Regions from separate parts of the Allobosea sp. RIT-PG3_2 genome, predicted to be linked through region 3. Evidence: predicted binding sites of a transcription regulator. Region 3 holds the regulator's gene; each other region holds the start of a gene.
The links. The regulator PhoB, encoded in region 3, activates phosphate uptake and scavenging genes when phosphate is short. The targets are predictions, from matches to a motif close to TGTCATNNANCTGTCAT.

Region 1: a site for PhoB is predicted at 1,767-1,783, ahead of AC2FAN_RS24595 (DUF2794 domain-containing protein). Genes of this name have one in related genera too.
Region 2: a site for PhoB is predicted at 1,450-1,466, ahead of AC2FAN_RS06335 (alkaline phosphatase). Genes of this name have one in related genera too.

Annotation. Positions count from the first base shown of each region.
Region 1 is NZ_JBXWCA010000011.1:160,563-165,644, forward strand. It holds gene AC2FAN_RS24585 (NAD-glutamate dehydrogenase) at 1-724, opposite strand, end outside; gene AC2FAN_RS24590 (peroxidase-related enzyme) at 903-1,451, shown strand; gene AC2FAN_RS24595 (DUF2794 domain-containing protein) at 1,812-2,180, shown strand; gene AC2FAN_RS24600 (GNAT family N-acetyltransferase) at 2,191-2,742, opposite strand; gene AC2FAN_RS24605 (Bax inhibitor-1/YccA family protein) at 2,851-3,624, opposite strand; gene AC2FAN_RS24610 (ABC transporter permease) at 3,844-5,082, opposite strand, start outside.
Region 2 is NZ_JBXWCA010000002.1:105,819-110,900, reverse strand. It holds gene AC2FAN_RS06335 (alkaline phosphatase) at 1-1,394, opposite strand, end outside; gene AC2FAN_RS06330 (2-hydroxyacid dehydrogenase) at 1,758-2,684, opposite strand; gene AC2FAN_RS06325 (NAD(P)/FAD-dependent oxidoreductase) at 2,696-4,024, opposite strand; gene AC2FAN_RS06320 (ABC transporter permease) at 4,080-4,967, opposite strand; gene AC2FAN_RS06315 (ABC transporter permease) at 4,972-5,082, opposite strand, start outside.
Region 3 is NZ_JBXWCA010000012.1:16,340-21,421, forward strand. It holds gene pstB (phosphate ABC transporter ATP-binding protein PstB) at 1-412, shown strand, start outside; gene phoU (phosphate signaling complex protein PhoU) at 498-1,217, shown strand; gene phoB (phosphate regulon transcriptional regulator PhoB) at 1,229-1,927, shown strand; gene AC2FAN_RS24955 (SpoIIAA family protein) at 1,940-2,326, opposite strand; gene AC2FAN_RS24960 (LysR family transcriptional regulator) at 2,380-3,306, opposite strand; gene argH (argininosuccinate lyase) at 3,403-4,818, shown strand; gene AC2FAN_RS24970 (amino acid ABC transporter permease) at 4,815-5,082, shown strand, end outside.

The sequences.
Region 1 (5,082 bases), on a different contig from region 3:
AGCGATAGGCGCGGATGCCGAGCAGGGTGAAGTTGTCGCCGGCGATCCATTCGAGGAACTGCAGCGCCTCGGCGATCTCGTCCTCCGGCAAAGGCGGCGGATTGGCGCGATAGGCCTGGATCACCTCGGTGATGCGCCCGCGCATCGCGGCCCAGTCGTCGACGGCCATGGCGACGTCGGCATAGACCTGCTCGAGCCCTGCGCGCAGCTTCTCGCGGGCGTCCTGGGTATCGATGCGCGGGATATGGATGTGCAGGAGGCTCTCGCGCCGCGTGCCTTCCGGGGCGCGGCCAGTGGCCTCGCCGGCGAGCGAAAGGAACTTGCCCTTGTCATCGCGCGCCACCGCGAGGATCGGATGGGCGACGAGACGCGGCTCGAGGCCCTGTTCCTGCAATTCGGCGAGCGTCGAGTCGAGCAGGAACGGCTTGTTGTCGTTGACGACCTCCAGGATGGTGACCTGGCGCTTGCGATCGCCTTCGCCGAATTCCGCGTCGCGGAAGCCGAGATTGATGGTGTCGGGCTTGCGGGGCTGGGTCAGGTGCTCGTAGGCCGCCGCAGCGGCGTGAGCGAGCATCTCCGGCGGCAGCGCTTCGAGATCTTCGGCGACGGAGCGCCCATAAAGCAGGCGAGGAAACTCGGCGGGCATCGTGCTCTTGAGGCCGGTGGCCGCGGCTTCGATGGCTGCGATCGCCTCGGCAGTCGCGTTCGTCACCCGTTTGCCCATGTCTCACCCCAGTTGTTTTGCCGCAGCGATGGCATAGGCTGCGCAACCTTTCAACTTTGACTTGCCCGAAAAAGCGGCAAATTGCCGCCTCGGTCCGACAGGATGCACCATGGCTACAAAGCATGACAAACCAAAGCTGGGCGAGGAGCCGGCGCGGCAGGACGCGCCGCCGCAGGTGATGGCGCTTGATCTGAAATCGGGACAGCTCTCGGCGGAGAACGAAGCCTATTTCGAGAAGTGCCGGGAGAAGCTCGGTTTCGTGCCGAATGTGCTGACATCCTATGCCCATGACGACGCCAAGCTCTCGGCCTTCGCCGCCTTCTACAACGACCTGATGCTGGCGCCGTCCGGCCTGTCGAAGCTCGAGCGCGAGATGATCGCCGTCGCGGTCTCGAGCGTGAACCGCTGCTATTACTGCCTGGCCGCCCATGGTGCGGCGGTGCGCCAGCTCTCGGGCGATCCGGTGCTCGGTGAGTTGATCGCGATGAACTATCGGGCCGCGGACCTGTCGGCGCGGCATCGCGCCATGCTCGATTTCTCGGTGAAGCTGACCGAAACCCCGCATCTGATCGGCGAGGACGACCGGTGGGCGCTGCGCAAGGCCGGTTTCTCCGAGCGCGACATCTGGGACATCGGCGCCGTCGCGGCCTTCTACAACATGTCGAACCGGATGGCCTCGGCCGTCGATATGCGGCCGAACGCCGAGTATCATCGGCAGGCGCGGTAGAAATCTCGAGCAGCTGCCGTGATTCGAGCGAGAGCACCGCGCAAAAGAAAACGGCCGGCGCAATGCCAGCCGCTAGTTGGCCTCGACTCGATGGCCCGGCTCCGCCCGAACTCCGGGGGGCTGGGGGGCTGACAAACCGGCGTTCAGCGAAACCGGACCGTCGAGGCAACGAGGGGAGTTGAGCGGCGCAACTTGGCGGTCGCTTGGCGCGTTCGCGGCGAAAATGCGGCATTTGCGGATAATGCTGACCCAAAGCGAATGCGGGCGCACGCGATCAAACGAACGCGATACCTTGCCAGCGCAGCAGTGCGGGCGCATCATCGCACCGTCGTCCGCTTGAGTGGCGGCCAGGGAGGCGCCATGAGCGAAAGCGAAACGCCGCAATCGCAATCGGCCGGCGCGGTCGTCCATTTCCCGTCGCCGGCCCGGCCCGCAACCGTCACCTTCGATCGGCGCGAGCTCAGCGAACTGCTCAACCTCTACGGCCGCATGGTCGCGGCGGGTGAGTGGCGCGACTACGCCATCGATTTCCTGAAGGACACGGCGCAGTTCTCGGTGTTCCGGCGCTCTTCGGAGATGCCGCTCTACCGAATCGTCAAGGATCCGGCCCTGGCGCGCCGGCAGGGCGCCTATTCCGTCGTGGCCGCGACCGGCCTCATCCTCAAGCGCGGCTCCGAACTGTCCCGCGTGCTCCAGGTGCTCGACCGCAAGCTGAGCGTCGTGAGCTGAGCCTTAAAACTCAGGATCCGCTCGGCTCAGGGCTGGGCGGCGTGCGGTCGCCTTCACCCAGTTCCTTCTGCATCAGCATCTGGTCGAGCCAGCGGCCATGCTTGAACCCGACCTTCTCGGCTACGCCGATCAGGCGGAAGCCGGCCTTCTCATGCAGGCGGCGAGAGCCGACCGAGGCGCCGGTGCCATCCCCGATCACCGCGATCATCTGGCGGAAACCGCGCTGCGTGCAGGCGGTCATCAGCGCATCGAGCAGCAGGCCGCCGATACCCAGGCCTTGGGCGGCCGGGGCGATGTAGATCGAGTTCTCTACCGTTGCGCGGTAGGCCGGGCGGGGGCGGTAGGCGCCAGCATAGGCATAGCCCAGCGGCTCGCCATCGCGATGGGCGACGACATAGGGATAGCCGCCCGCCAGCACGGCCTCGAAGCGCCGCAGCATTTCCGCTTCGCCGGGCGGCTCCAGCTCCCACGACGCCGTGCCATGCAGGACCGCATGGGCATAGATCGCGGTGATGGCGGGGATATCGGCGGGAGTGGCCGGGCGGATCGAAGGCGTCGTCATGCCCGGATGATGAGCAACGGACATGCCAAAAGAAAAGGCCTGCCAAAAGAAAAGCCCCGGCCTTGCGGCCGGGGCTCTGTCCAGGCGCGGTGCCCGGAAGCGAAGGACTTAGCGGCGGTCGCCGATCAGGCTGATCAACATCTGGAACATGTTGATGAAGTTCAGGTAGAGCGACAGCGCGCCGTTCACCGAGAGCTTCGCAGCCGATTCCGGATCCAGATCCGAAGAGAGATACATCTCCTTCAGGCGCTGGGTATCCCAGGCGGTCAGGCCGGCGAAGACCAGAACGCCGATCACCGAGATGCCGAAGGCCAGTGCGCTCGAGGCCAGGAACAGGTTGACCACCGAGGCGATCACGAGGCCGATCAGGCCCATGATCAGGAACGAGCCCATGCCCGAGAGCGACTTCTTCGTGGTGTAGCCGAAGAGGCTCAGCGCGCCGAAGGCGGCGGCCGTGATGAAGAACACCCGCGTCACCGAAGCGCCGGTGAAGACGACCAGGATCGACGACATCGAGACGCCCATCACCGCTGCGAAGGCGAAGAACATGGTCCGCGCCGAGGCGGCGCTCATGCTTTCGGCCTTGAACGAGAAGAGCATGATGAAGGCGAGCGGCGCGAGCATCACGACCCATTTCAGCGGGCTGAGATAGATCGCCTGGCCGAGTGCCGTCAGCCCGGCGATCTTGCCGTCGGGCGTGAAGCCGGCGATGGCCAGCATCGAGATGCCGAGCGCGGCGAGGCCGGTGATGCCGAGGCCGATCGCCATGTTGTTGTAGACGCCGAGCATGAACGAGCGCAGGCCCTGATCCATCTCGACGGCGCTGGTCTGCTGTGCGCGGCCGGCACCCCAGACTGGAGCATTGCGGTCGAAGTTGCTCATTAAGAGAGTTTCCCCTGACGTTGTTTCGGACGACGGAGAGCGCCCTCGCGCCAGCCGTCCTCGCGCACGATCGTCGCGATGACCGGAATATGAGGGGCTTTTGCGGTTCTTACAAGAGCCCGCCATGGTTAAGGCGGGCCGGGCGATAGAAGTTCGGCGTCGCGCTCATGCAGAATTACAGGATTTTAATGTCTATCGAGAGTCGTTCTCAGATAGTCATCATAAATTCCTGAGATGAGAAGCCGGCGCCTTCGCCAGTATTTTTATCGTACCGACGAGCCCGAACAGGACGGTAACCACGACTGCGGCAGTCGCAGCCAGTATCGCCCCCATGGGATCACTGACGAATTCGATCCGCATCACTTGCGTGACGATGCCCCACCCCGCCGCAGTACCCGCGACAACGCCGAACAGCGCCGCGACGAGGCCGATGACGGCGTATTCAAGGGCGTACGACGAAAGTATGAAGCGGCGTGTCGCGCCGAGGGTCTTCAGGATCATCGCGTCATAGAGCCGCGCCCTCTGCCCGGCGGCCAGCGCGCCGCCCAGCACCAGCAGGCTCGCGGCGATGGCGAGACCCGATGCACCACGGATCGCCATGGCGAGCTGGGCGACGATGGTGTTGACCGCTTCGAGCGCGTCCTTGACCCGCACCGCCGTGACCGCCGGGAAATCGAGCGCGAGGCGGCGGATCAGCACGGCGTCGGTGGCACCCTTGCCGTCCGGGCTCGCGGCGATGGTGGCGAGGTTGGTGTGCGGCGCGCCCGCGAAGGTGTTGGGCGAGAACACCATCACGAAGTTGATGCCGAAGGAGCGCCAGTCGACCGCGCGCAGATTGGCGACGCGGGCGGTTATGTTGCGGCCGAGCACGTTGACGGTGAGCCGGTCACCGATCTTGAGGCCGATGCCGGCGGCATTCTGGGCGTCGAAGGAGACCAGCGGCTCGCCGCGATAATCCGCCGGCCACCACTCGCCGGCCGCGACCCTGGAACCCTCGGGCAGGCTGGCGGCGTAGGTGATGCCGCGATCGCCATCGAGCACCCAGGCGGACTGCTCGCTCGCCTTGATGTCCTCGGCGCGGGTCTCGTTCACGGAGACGATGCGGCCGCGCATCATCGGAACGCGCTCGGTCCGGGCGCCCGGGCGCTCCGCCGCGAGGAAGGCGTCGAAGCGGTCGGAGTCGCGGCTGGGAACGTCGAGGAAGAAGAAGCTCGGCGCCTTGTCGGGCAGCGCGCCTGTGAGCTGGCGCGTCAGGCTGACATCGATGAAGGACAGCGTGGAGAGCAGCGCGACACCCAGGCCCAGCGAGAGCACGAGCGAGGGCGTCAGCGCGCCCGGCCGGTGGCTGTTGGCGAGCGCCATCCGCAGGGCCGGCCGCCGCGGGCGCGGGATGCGGCGCGCGAGCGCCATCAGGCCGAGAGAGACGGCGCGCAGCAGCACGAAGACGCCGAACATGAC
Region 2 (5,082 bases), on a different contig from region 3:
TCGACCGGGCCGTAATTCGGCGGGGTCGACTCGTTGTAGACGCCGAGCTTGTCGCGCAGCAGCTGGCCCGGGCGATCATCGTCATAGGTGCCGATGATCGACATCGGATGGGCGTGGTCGGGGACGACGATGATCAGCGTGTCGTTGCGGTCGCCGGCGAAGTCCTTCGCGACCTTGACCGCGTTGTCGAGCATGATCGTGTCGAACACCGAGCGCTCCCAGTCGAGCGAATGGCTATACTTGTCGATGCGGGCGGACTCGACCATCAGCAGGAAGCCCTCGGGATTGCCCTTGAGCATGTCGAGCGCGGCCCTGGTCTGCTCGACGACATCCGGCTGGTCCGGGAATTTCGAGATCGTGCCCTTCTTGGCAAGGCGCAGGTCGAAGGCGCCGTCGATGTTGCCGGTGTTGTAGAGGCCGAGCAGCTTCTTCGAGCCGGCGGCGACCGCCGCGTTCATCTCGGTCTTCGTGGTGGCGAGCGTGTAGCCGGCCTCCTTGAACTTGGCGATGAAGTCTTGCTCGTCCGTGCGCTTCGAGCCGGGGGTGACCTTGCTCAGGAAGTTCGGCGAGCCGCCACCCATGATCACGTCCGGCTTCACCGCGTAGAACATTTCGACGATGTCATTGAAGTCCGAGCGGCGGCGGGTGTGGGCGACCATCGAGGCCGGGGTCGCATCCTCGATCTCGGAGTTGGTGACGACGCCGACAGCCATGCCGGTCTTGCGCTTCACCAGCTCGGCGATGGTCTCGACCTTCGGATGGTCGAGGGTCAGCGCGTTCTTGGCGCAGTAGACGCCGAGCGCGTTCACGCAGGATTTGTGGCCGGTGGTGTAGGCATGCGCGGCATTGGCGCTGTCGGTGACGATCGAGTCGGTGCCGGAGGTCGAGATCAGCGCCATGTTGGACATGTCGTCCATGGCGAGCTCGCCGTCATATTTGCCTTCCTTCCAGCCCTTGGAGAGGATGCGGGCCGCCGTGCGGTTGGCGACCGTCATGCCGTCGCCGATGAAGAGGATGACGTTCTTGGCGCGGCGCGGCGTCGCCGTCGCGAAGACGTCCCAGTTCACGGTCGACTTGTTGCCGCCTTGGGTGGCTTCCACCACGTAGCGGCCGGCCGGCAGCGAGGTACCGCGCAGCCATAGCGCCGAATGCTTCTGGCCTTCCTCGCTCTGGATGAAGTTCGTCGGCCGTCCGAAGGCCTCGGCGGCGGGCTTGCCGTTGATGGTGACGTTCACATCGCCCGAGGTCGGCGCATTCGGGAACTCGACCTTGAAGTCGAACCGCGAGCCTTCGAGGATCTCGGCACGGTCGATCGGATAGATCGTCTGTGCGGTGGCGGATCCCCCCGCCACGCCTGCCGCCAGGACCGCCGCCAACCAGTGATATGCGCGCATTGTCGTTCTCCGCCGGAAAGGGCTCGTGCCGGTGGCCTTCGCCTAAGACCGGAACATGACAGTTTCATCAAACCCGTCCGGACCCGGCGCGACTTCGGGACCTTGGAACGGATCGTCAGACATGCCGAAGGGCCGCCTCTCGGCGGCGCTTCGCGAGTTGCTGTCTATGAAGAAGAGACGACCGGCTAGCGGAGAATGGCCGGCGCGGCTCGGAGATGCCTTGCAACGACGAGCAGCCGGTCCGGTCGCGTTTCCTGCCGCTGGCTCGCCAAGTGGAGCCTTCTCCCTTTCATCGACAATCGAAGGATGAAAGGGGCGTATTCGTGAAGCGCGCCCTGAGCGGCGCGGCAGGCGGCGGCGCGGTCAGTATTCCCGACCGCGCGGGACGAGCCCCTCGATCGGAAGCCCTTTGCGATGGCGCTCGATCGTCTCGAGCACAAAGGTAGCGCCGCTTTCCGGGCGCGTCATGCTGGCGATGTGAGGCGTCATCACGATGCGCGGGTGGTTCCAGAACGGATGATGCGGCGCCGGGGGCTCGCTTTCGAGCACATCGATCATCGCGCCCGAAAGCTGTCCCTCATCCAGCGCCTGCAACAGGTCGGCTTCGACGAGATGCCCGCCTCGCCCGACATTGATCAGGCCCGCCCCGCGCGGCAGCTGCGAGAACAACCGTGCATCGAGGATGCCTTGCGTCGCTTCGGTCAGCGGCAGCAGGCAGATCAGGATATCCGTCTGCGCCAGGAAGGCGGGGAGTTCTGCTGCGCCGGTAAAGCAGATGATACCATCGATCTGCCGCGGTGAGCGGTTCCAGCCCGACAAGGGAAAACCGAAGGAACGCAGCTTCGCCAGGCTCGCCTGGCCGAGCTGTCCCAGCCCCAGAATGCCGACACGCCGATCTGCGGGGGGACGGACCTGGATCTCCCGCCAATGCCGCCGGCGCTGCTGGTCGATGAAATCGACCATGTTGCGGTGCAGCATCAGCGTGGCCATGCAGACGAATTCGGCCATGCTTTCGGCGATGCCGGGCTCAAGCATGCGCACGACCGGCAATTCAGGCGGCAGCTTGCTGAAATCGAGCTGGTCGACGCCGGCACCGACCGAAAAGATCATCTTGAGGTTCGGAAAGGTCTCGGCGATCCGCTCCGGCGGCTGCCAGAGCAGGAGATATTCGACGGCCAGCGGATCGCCGATATCCGGCCAGATCCGGAAGGGCGTCTCGGGCGCCTGCCGGGCGAAGGCCGCGGCCCATTGGTCCGCCCGCTCGGCGCTGGCCTTGTAGAGGATGGTCACGGCGGCGCTCCCTAGAACAGCCCGACCGGCGCCAGCGGCCGCCCGTCGACCAGCCGCTCATAGCTATAGGCGGCGGGATCGACGAAGGACGGGTCACCACGCACGACATCGGCTGCAAGCTTGCCGGCGGCCGGGCCGATGCCGAAGCCATGGCCCGAGAAGCCGGTGGCGAGGAAGAAGCCCTTCAGGCTGGCGACCGGCGAGATCACCGGCACGGTATCGGGCGTGGAATCGATCGTCCCGCCCCAGGCCTCGGCGATGCGGATGTCCTTGAGCTCGGGGTTGCCGGCGATCAGCGCGGCCAGCGCCGAATTGACCAGCTCCATGTCGGGCGCGGGGTCCTGCACGCGCACTGCCTCGAACGGGGAGGGCTGATCGAACTGCCAGTTGGCGCTGCCGAAGAGCTGCTTGAAGAAATCAGCTCCCAGCCGCAGCTTCAGCCCGGCCCGGCGCTGCTTGAAGGTCGGCCAGAAGATCTTGGCGTAGCGCAGGATGTCGGGTGTCAGGTTGACCGTGCCGCGCCCGCGCAGCGCCAGCGTGAAGCCGCCGTCGAGCCGGCGGCGGACGCAATACTCGGTGGTGCCCAGCGCCCCGGCGGTGATCTCGGGCGCCGGCGTGGTGCGGCAGGCGGTGGCGTCGACCAGCCCGATCGGCAGATCGATTCCGTGCCGTCGGCAGAACAGCGAGGACCAGGCGCCGCCCGCCAGCAGCACGGCCTGGGTGCGGATCGTGCCCTTCTCGGTCACGACTGCGCTGACGGCGCCGGCCGTCGTCTCGAGCCCGCGTGCGGCGCAGCCCTGATGGATGGTGACGCCTCGCTTGCGCGCCGCCAGGGCGAGCGCCGGCACGGCCATCGAAGGCTCCGCCCGCCCGTCGCTCGGCGTATGCAGGCCGGCCACCCACTTCTGCGAATTGCCGGGCAGTCTCTCGGCGACCTCGGCCGGGCTCAGCAAGGTGGAGTGGACCTGGAGCTCGCGCGCGATGACGGCCCAGCGTTCCCAATCGGCGGCTTCCTTGGGGTCCTTTGTCAGGAAGAGCACGCCGGTGCGCCGAAAGCCGGTGTCGGCCCCGGCCTCTTCCTGCAGCTCTTCCCAGAGGCGCAGAGCTTCGCGCGCAAGCGGAATCTCGGCCCGGGCGCGGCCCTGCTGGCGGCACCAGCCCCAGTTGCGGCTCGACTGCTCGCCCGCGACATGCCCTTTCTCGACCAGCGCGACCGACAAGCCCTTGCGGGCGAGATGATAGGCGCTGGATACGCCGATCACGCCGCCGCCGATGACCACCACATCGACGGCCTCCGGCAGGCGCTCGTCGCTGGGAATGCGGTTGACCGGCGGGGACATGGACGGTGCTCCTGAGGAATGGAGTAGGTAGCCGAGACGGCGGGGAGGGGTGGCGTCAGTTGATGTCCATGCGCGGATCGAGCGCATCGCGCAGGCCGTCGCCGATGAAGTTGAAGCTGGTCACCGCGAGCGTGATCGCGATGCCCGGCAGGAGCGCGAGCCAGGGCGCGCTCGTCAGGTAGATCTGGGCGTTGTTGAGCATGTTGCCCCAGCTCGAGGCCGGCGGCTGGATGCCGTAGCCAAGGAAGCTGATGTAGGATTCGAGCAGGATCGCCTTCGCGACGTTGAGCGTCGCCGCCACCACGATCGGCGCCATCGCGTTGGGCAAAAGGCTGCGGAACATGATGTAGAAATCGCTGGCTCCCACGGCGCGGGCGGCGGCTGCGAAGTCGCGCTCGCGCAGGGAGCGGATCTGCGCCTCGACGATGCGCGCGACATTCATCCAGGACGTCGCGGCGATCAGCAGCGTGGTGGCCAGAATGCCGGGTTCGGTAAGTGCGGCCAGCGCCAGCAGCAGGAAGATCGCCGGGAAGCACAGCACCGCGTCGACGAAGCGCATCAGCACCGCGCCGAGCCAGCCGCCGTAGAAGCCCGCGACCACGCCGACCGCGATGCCGATCGCCATCGCCATCGCCATGGCGAGGAAGCCGATCGCCAGCGAGATGCGCCCGCCCATCATCAGCCGGGCCAGGATGTCGCGGCCGAGCTCGTCCGTACCCAGCACATGCACGCCGGAGAGAGGCGGTGCGAAGCGCTGCATGATGTCGATATAGGTGTCGTCGAACGGCAGGAGATAGGGCCCGACGACGGAGCCAAGCGCCAGGATGAGGATCGTCACGGAGCCGGCCATGGCGAGCCGGTGCCGGCGGAAGCGGCGCCAGGCGGTGTTTCCGGGCGAGGCGGCCACGGGTTCGAGCGAGACGGATGCGGCTTGTGCGCTCATGGCCTCACTCCATCCTGATCCGCGGATCGACCAACGCGTAGAGCAGGTCGGCGAGCAGCGAGCCGAGCATCACCATCGCGGCCGAGAGCATCAGGATGCCCATCACGACGGGGTA
Region 3 (5,082 bases):
GCCGAAGTCCGAGCTCGACGACCGCGTCGAGGGCGCGCTGCGCCGCGCCGCGCTCTGGGACGAAGTCAAGGACAAGCTGAAGAGCTCCGGCATGGGCCTCTCCGGCGGCCAGCAGCAGCGCCTGTGCATCGCGCGCACCATCGCGCAGAAGCCGGAGGTGATCCTGTTCGACGAGCCGACCTCGGCGCTCGATCCGATCTCGACCGGCAAGATCGAGGACCTGCTGGAGCAGCTGAAGAGCGACTTCACCATCGCCATCGTCACCCACAACATGCAGCAGGCGGCCCGCATCTCGCAGTACACCGCCTTCATGTATCTGGGCGAGGTCATCGAGTTCGCGCCGACCAACACGATCTTCATGAACCCCGGCAAAAAGCAGACGCAGGACTACGTCACCGGCCGCTTCGGCTGAGCGGCGACGGACTTCTTTGTTTTATCGCATTTTCATCGCGCGAACCGGTGCCCACTTCGCTTGAAAATGCTTCGAGGATAACGCCATGACCGATCACATCGTCCGTTCCTACGACACCGATCTCGAGGGCATCCGCCGCAGCCTCGCCGAAATGGGCGGCATGGCCGAGCGCATGCTGGGCGATTCCACCGTCGCCCTGGTGCGCCGCGACACCGCGCTCGCCCAGAAGATCATCTCGGCCGACCAGCGCCTCGACAATCTCCAGCGCGAGGTCGAGGAGAAGGCGGTGCTGACCATCGCCCGGCGCCAGCCGCTCGCCAACGATCTGCGCGAGCTGATCTCGGCGATCCGCATCGCGGCGGATGTCGAGCGCGTTGGCGATCTCGCCAAGAACATCGCCAAGCGGGCCGTCGCCATCGCCGGGCAGTTCCAGCCGCCGCATCGCGCGGTCGTCGGCCTCGAGCACATCAGCCGCCTTGTCCAGGCGCAGCTAAAGGACGTGCTCGACGCCTATGCCGCCGGCAACGAGCAGAAGGCGCTCGAGGTCTGGCGCCGCGACGACGAGATCGACGCGCTCTACACCTCGCTGTTCCGCGAGCTCCTGACCTATATGATGGAAGATCCGCGCAACATCACGTTCTGCACGCATCTGCTGTTCTGCGCGAAGAACATCGAGCGCATCGGCGACCACACCACCAACATCGCCGAGACAATCCATTATCTCATCACCGGCGACTCGCTCGACGTGAACCGGCCGAAGCTCGACACGACCAATATCGAGGTCGAGGCGATCACGGGCAGCTGAGGCAAGACATCATGGCCGCACGCATCCTGATCGTCGAGGACGAGGAGCCGCTCACCCTGCTGCTGCGCTACAACCTCGAGGCCGAGGGCTTCGAGGTCGACAGCGTCGCGCGCGGGGACGATGCGGAGCTGCATCTGCGCGACCACACGCCCGATCTCGTGCTGCTCGACTGGATGCTGCCCGGCCTCTCCGGCATCGAGCTCTGCCGGCGGCTGCGCTCGCGGCGCGACACCGAGCGCGTGCCGATCATCATGCTGACGGCGCGCGGCGAGGAGACCGAGCGGGTACGCGGCCTTGCGACCGGCGCCGACGACTACGTCGTCAAGCCGTTCTCGCTGCCGGAACTGATCGCGCGCATCCAGGCGCTTCTTCGCAGGGCGAAGCCAGGTCACGTCGCGGGGCTGCTGGCCGCGGGCGATCTCGAACTCGACCGCACGACCCGGCGCGTCCGCCGCGCCGGCAGCGAGCTGCATCTCGGGCCGACCGAGTTCCGGCTGCTCGAATTCCTGATGCAGGCACCGGGGCGGGTCTATTCGCGCGCCCAGCTTCTCGATGCCGTCTGGGGCCGCGACGTCTATATCGACGAGCGCACGGTCGACGTCCATGTCGGGCGGCTGCGCAAGGCAATCACGCCTGCCAACACCAAGGACCCGCTGCGCACGGTGCGCGGCGCCGGCTACGCCTTCGACGAGACCTTCGCGCGCAGCTGACGCGCGCGATCGTCAGGCGTTGGGACCGCCCTCGATATCGCCGGCCCAGGCCAGCGCGGTGTCGTACTCCTCCGGCTTGAACGTGCGCACCGTGACGAAGGGGATCGCGGGGTTGAGCAGGTCGACGAAGGCGGCGAGCCAGCTCTTGTCGGTGACCACGGCCTCGCGGGGAAAACGCTGGAGTTCCCAGAGCTTGCCAAGGCTGTAGCGCGCATCCTTCCAGGCGGCGGCCAATGTCATGTCGGTGAAATCGGTGAAGTCGGCGAGGATGCCGATCTTCTCGTGGCGGCCAAGCTTCGCATCGATATCGGCCATGATCTGATCGAGATCATCGGCCGTCAGCGTCCGCGACAGGCGGTAGGCGCCGACATGGTCGGGGGCGGGCAGAATGGTGAGCATGTCTCCTCCTCGGCGAAGACAACGCCCCGCCCGGAGGGAAGTTTCGCGGGAAATCAGTCTGCGGCGGAAGGCGCCCGTGTCGCGGCGTCGAACTGCCCGGCCTCGCTGAGCAACCAGGTGACGAATTCGTCGAGGCCGGGGCGATCCGGCTGGCCGAGCGGGCGGGTGAGCCAGCAGCCGGTCGCGCTTGTGAAGCCGAGACAGAGCGGGTTGACGAGCGCGCCGGAGGCCAATTCATCCGCCACATAGCAGCGCGGCGTCAAGGCGACGCCGAGCCCGGCGACGGCGGCGCTGGTAATCACGGAATAGTAGCCGTAGCGCACGGTGTGCTCGGGCACGGCTCCGCGCAGGTCGTGGGCCTCGGTGAACTCGGCCCAGAAGGTCGGCATCTGATAGTGCTGGAGCAGCGTCATCTTCTGGATGTCGGCGGCGCGGCGGAAACCGCCCATGCGTTCGATCAGGCTCGGCGCGGCGACGAGGGCGACGTCGCGGCCGAACAGGTAGTGCGCCTCCCTGCCGGTCCAGGGCGGGACGCCGTGGGCGATATCGAGATCGGGCTCTTCGGTCTCGCTCTCGCTGACATAGTTGGTGAACTGCACGTCGACGCCGGGATGAGCCTCGGCGAAGGCGGGAAAGCGCCCCATCAGCCAGCGCTCGCCGACGATGGCGACCATGTGCAGCCGGATCGGCCGGGCGACCGCGGAGCGCTCGGCCAGGCGCCGCGCGCCGCGATCCATCTGCTCCAGCGCCGCTTCGGCATAGGGCAGATAGATCGCGCCGGCCTCGGTCAGCTTCAGGCCGAGCGGGCTGCGATCGAACAGCACGGCGCCGAGATGATGCTCCAGCGAGAGGATCTGCTTGGAGACGGCGCTCTGGGTGAGGTTGACCGCCTGCGCGGCGCGGGCCGTCGAGCCCAGTCGTGCGACGGTGGTGAAGGCCCGCAGGGCGGTCGATGACGGGGGAGGCCGACCGGCGGCCATGGGGTATTCCTTTTCGGACTATCTCTGCGGAGATCGTTTCGTTTGCCGGCCTCTCGGTCAAGAGGCCATTCTTCCGCTAGGGGAGGAACGAGCATCATGAACCAGACGACCCGCCTGTGGGGCGGACGTTTCCGCAAGCCGCCGGATGCGCGGTTGATGAAGCTCTCCAGCGCAGCCGGCGAGCACGCCAGGCTGGTGCCTCAGGATGTCGCCGGCGGCAAGGCGCATGCGGCCGAACTCGGGCGCGCCGGGCTGCTGACGGCCTCGGAACTCGACACCATCCTGACCGCCCTCGACGCGATCGCGCGGGACACGGTCGAAGGACGCATCGCGCCTGGACCGCAGGACGAGGACGTCCATACCTTCATCGAGCGCATCCTGACCGAGCGGATCGGCTCGACCGGCGCCAAGCTCAGGGCCGGGCGCTCGCGCAACGACCAGGCGGCGAACAACCTCAAGCTCTATCTGCGCGAGAAGTCGCGTTCGCTGGCGGCGATGCTGTCCGAATTGCTGACCGCGATCGCCGACCAGGCGGAATTGCACGCGGCCTCGGTCAGCCCCGGCTTCACCCATCTGCAGAGCGCCCAGCCCGTCACCTTCGGCCACTGGCTGATGGCGCATGGCCAGGTGCTGATGCGCGATGCCTCGCGCCTGAAGGATTGGGAAGCGCGCTCCGGCCAGTCGCCGCTCGGGGCGGCGGCGCTTGCCGGCTCCGCGATCACGCTCAATCCCGAGCTCAGCGCGCGGGCGCTCGGCTATGATCGGCCGTTCGAGAATTCGGTCGATGCGGTCGGCGCGCGCGACCATGTCGCGGAGTTCCTGTTCGTCGCGGCGATGCTGACGACGAACCTGTCGCGGCTGGCCGAGGAGGTGACGCTGTGGGCTTCCCGGCAATTCGCCTGGGTGACGCTGGACGATGCCTTCGCCACCGGCTCCTCGATCATGCCGCAGAAGAAGAACCCGGACATCGCCGAGATCTCGCGCGGGCGGGCGGCGCGGCTGACCGGCGATCTCGTCGCCATGCTCGGAGCGTTGAAGGGGTTGCCGCTTTCCTACAACCGCGACCTCGCCGAGGACAAGCGCGCCGCCTTCGACGCCGTCGACGTGCTGGAGGAGGTGCTGCCCGCCTTTGCCGGGCTGATCGCCAGCATGAGCGCCGACGCCAAGGTGATGCGCGCCCAGGCCGGCTCCGGCTTCGCGCTGGCGACCGAAGTGGCCGACTATCTCGCCCGCAGGGGCGTGCCCTTCGCCGAGGCGCATGAGATCACGGGGACGCTTGTGCGCTATTGCGAGGAAATGGGACGTGAGCTCGAGACGCTCGACGCCGTCGACCTCCGGGCCGTCGATCCGCGGCTCGACGCCGGCGTGATCGACCATCTGACGCTCGATGCCGCCGTCGCGGCCCGCAGCGGCCATGGCGGCACGGCACCCGAGCGCGTGCGCGAGCAGATCGCGCGCTTCCGTGACAACCTGACGGCTCTTGAAGCCTGGAGCCGGGAGACGCGGCGATGACCGACGCCACTTCACCGATCAGCAGCCGCGATCTCTCTGCGATCGCCCATCTCAGGATCGTGCCGCGGCGCTTCTACGGCCGCTGGTTCGCCTCGGCCGTGATCCTCGCCATCCTGGCCTGGATTGTGATGGCCTTCGTCGAGGGCGACATCGCCTGGCCAGTGGTCCGGCAGTTCTTCACGGCGCCCGCCATCATCGCTGGCCTCGGCAACACGCTGATCATGACCGTCTGCGCGATGACGCTCGGCGTCGTGCTCGGCGTCG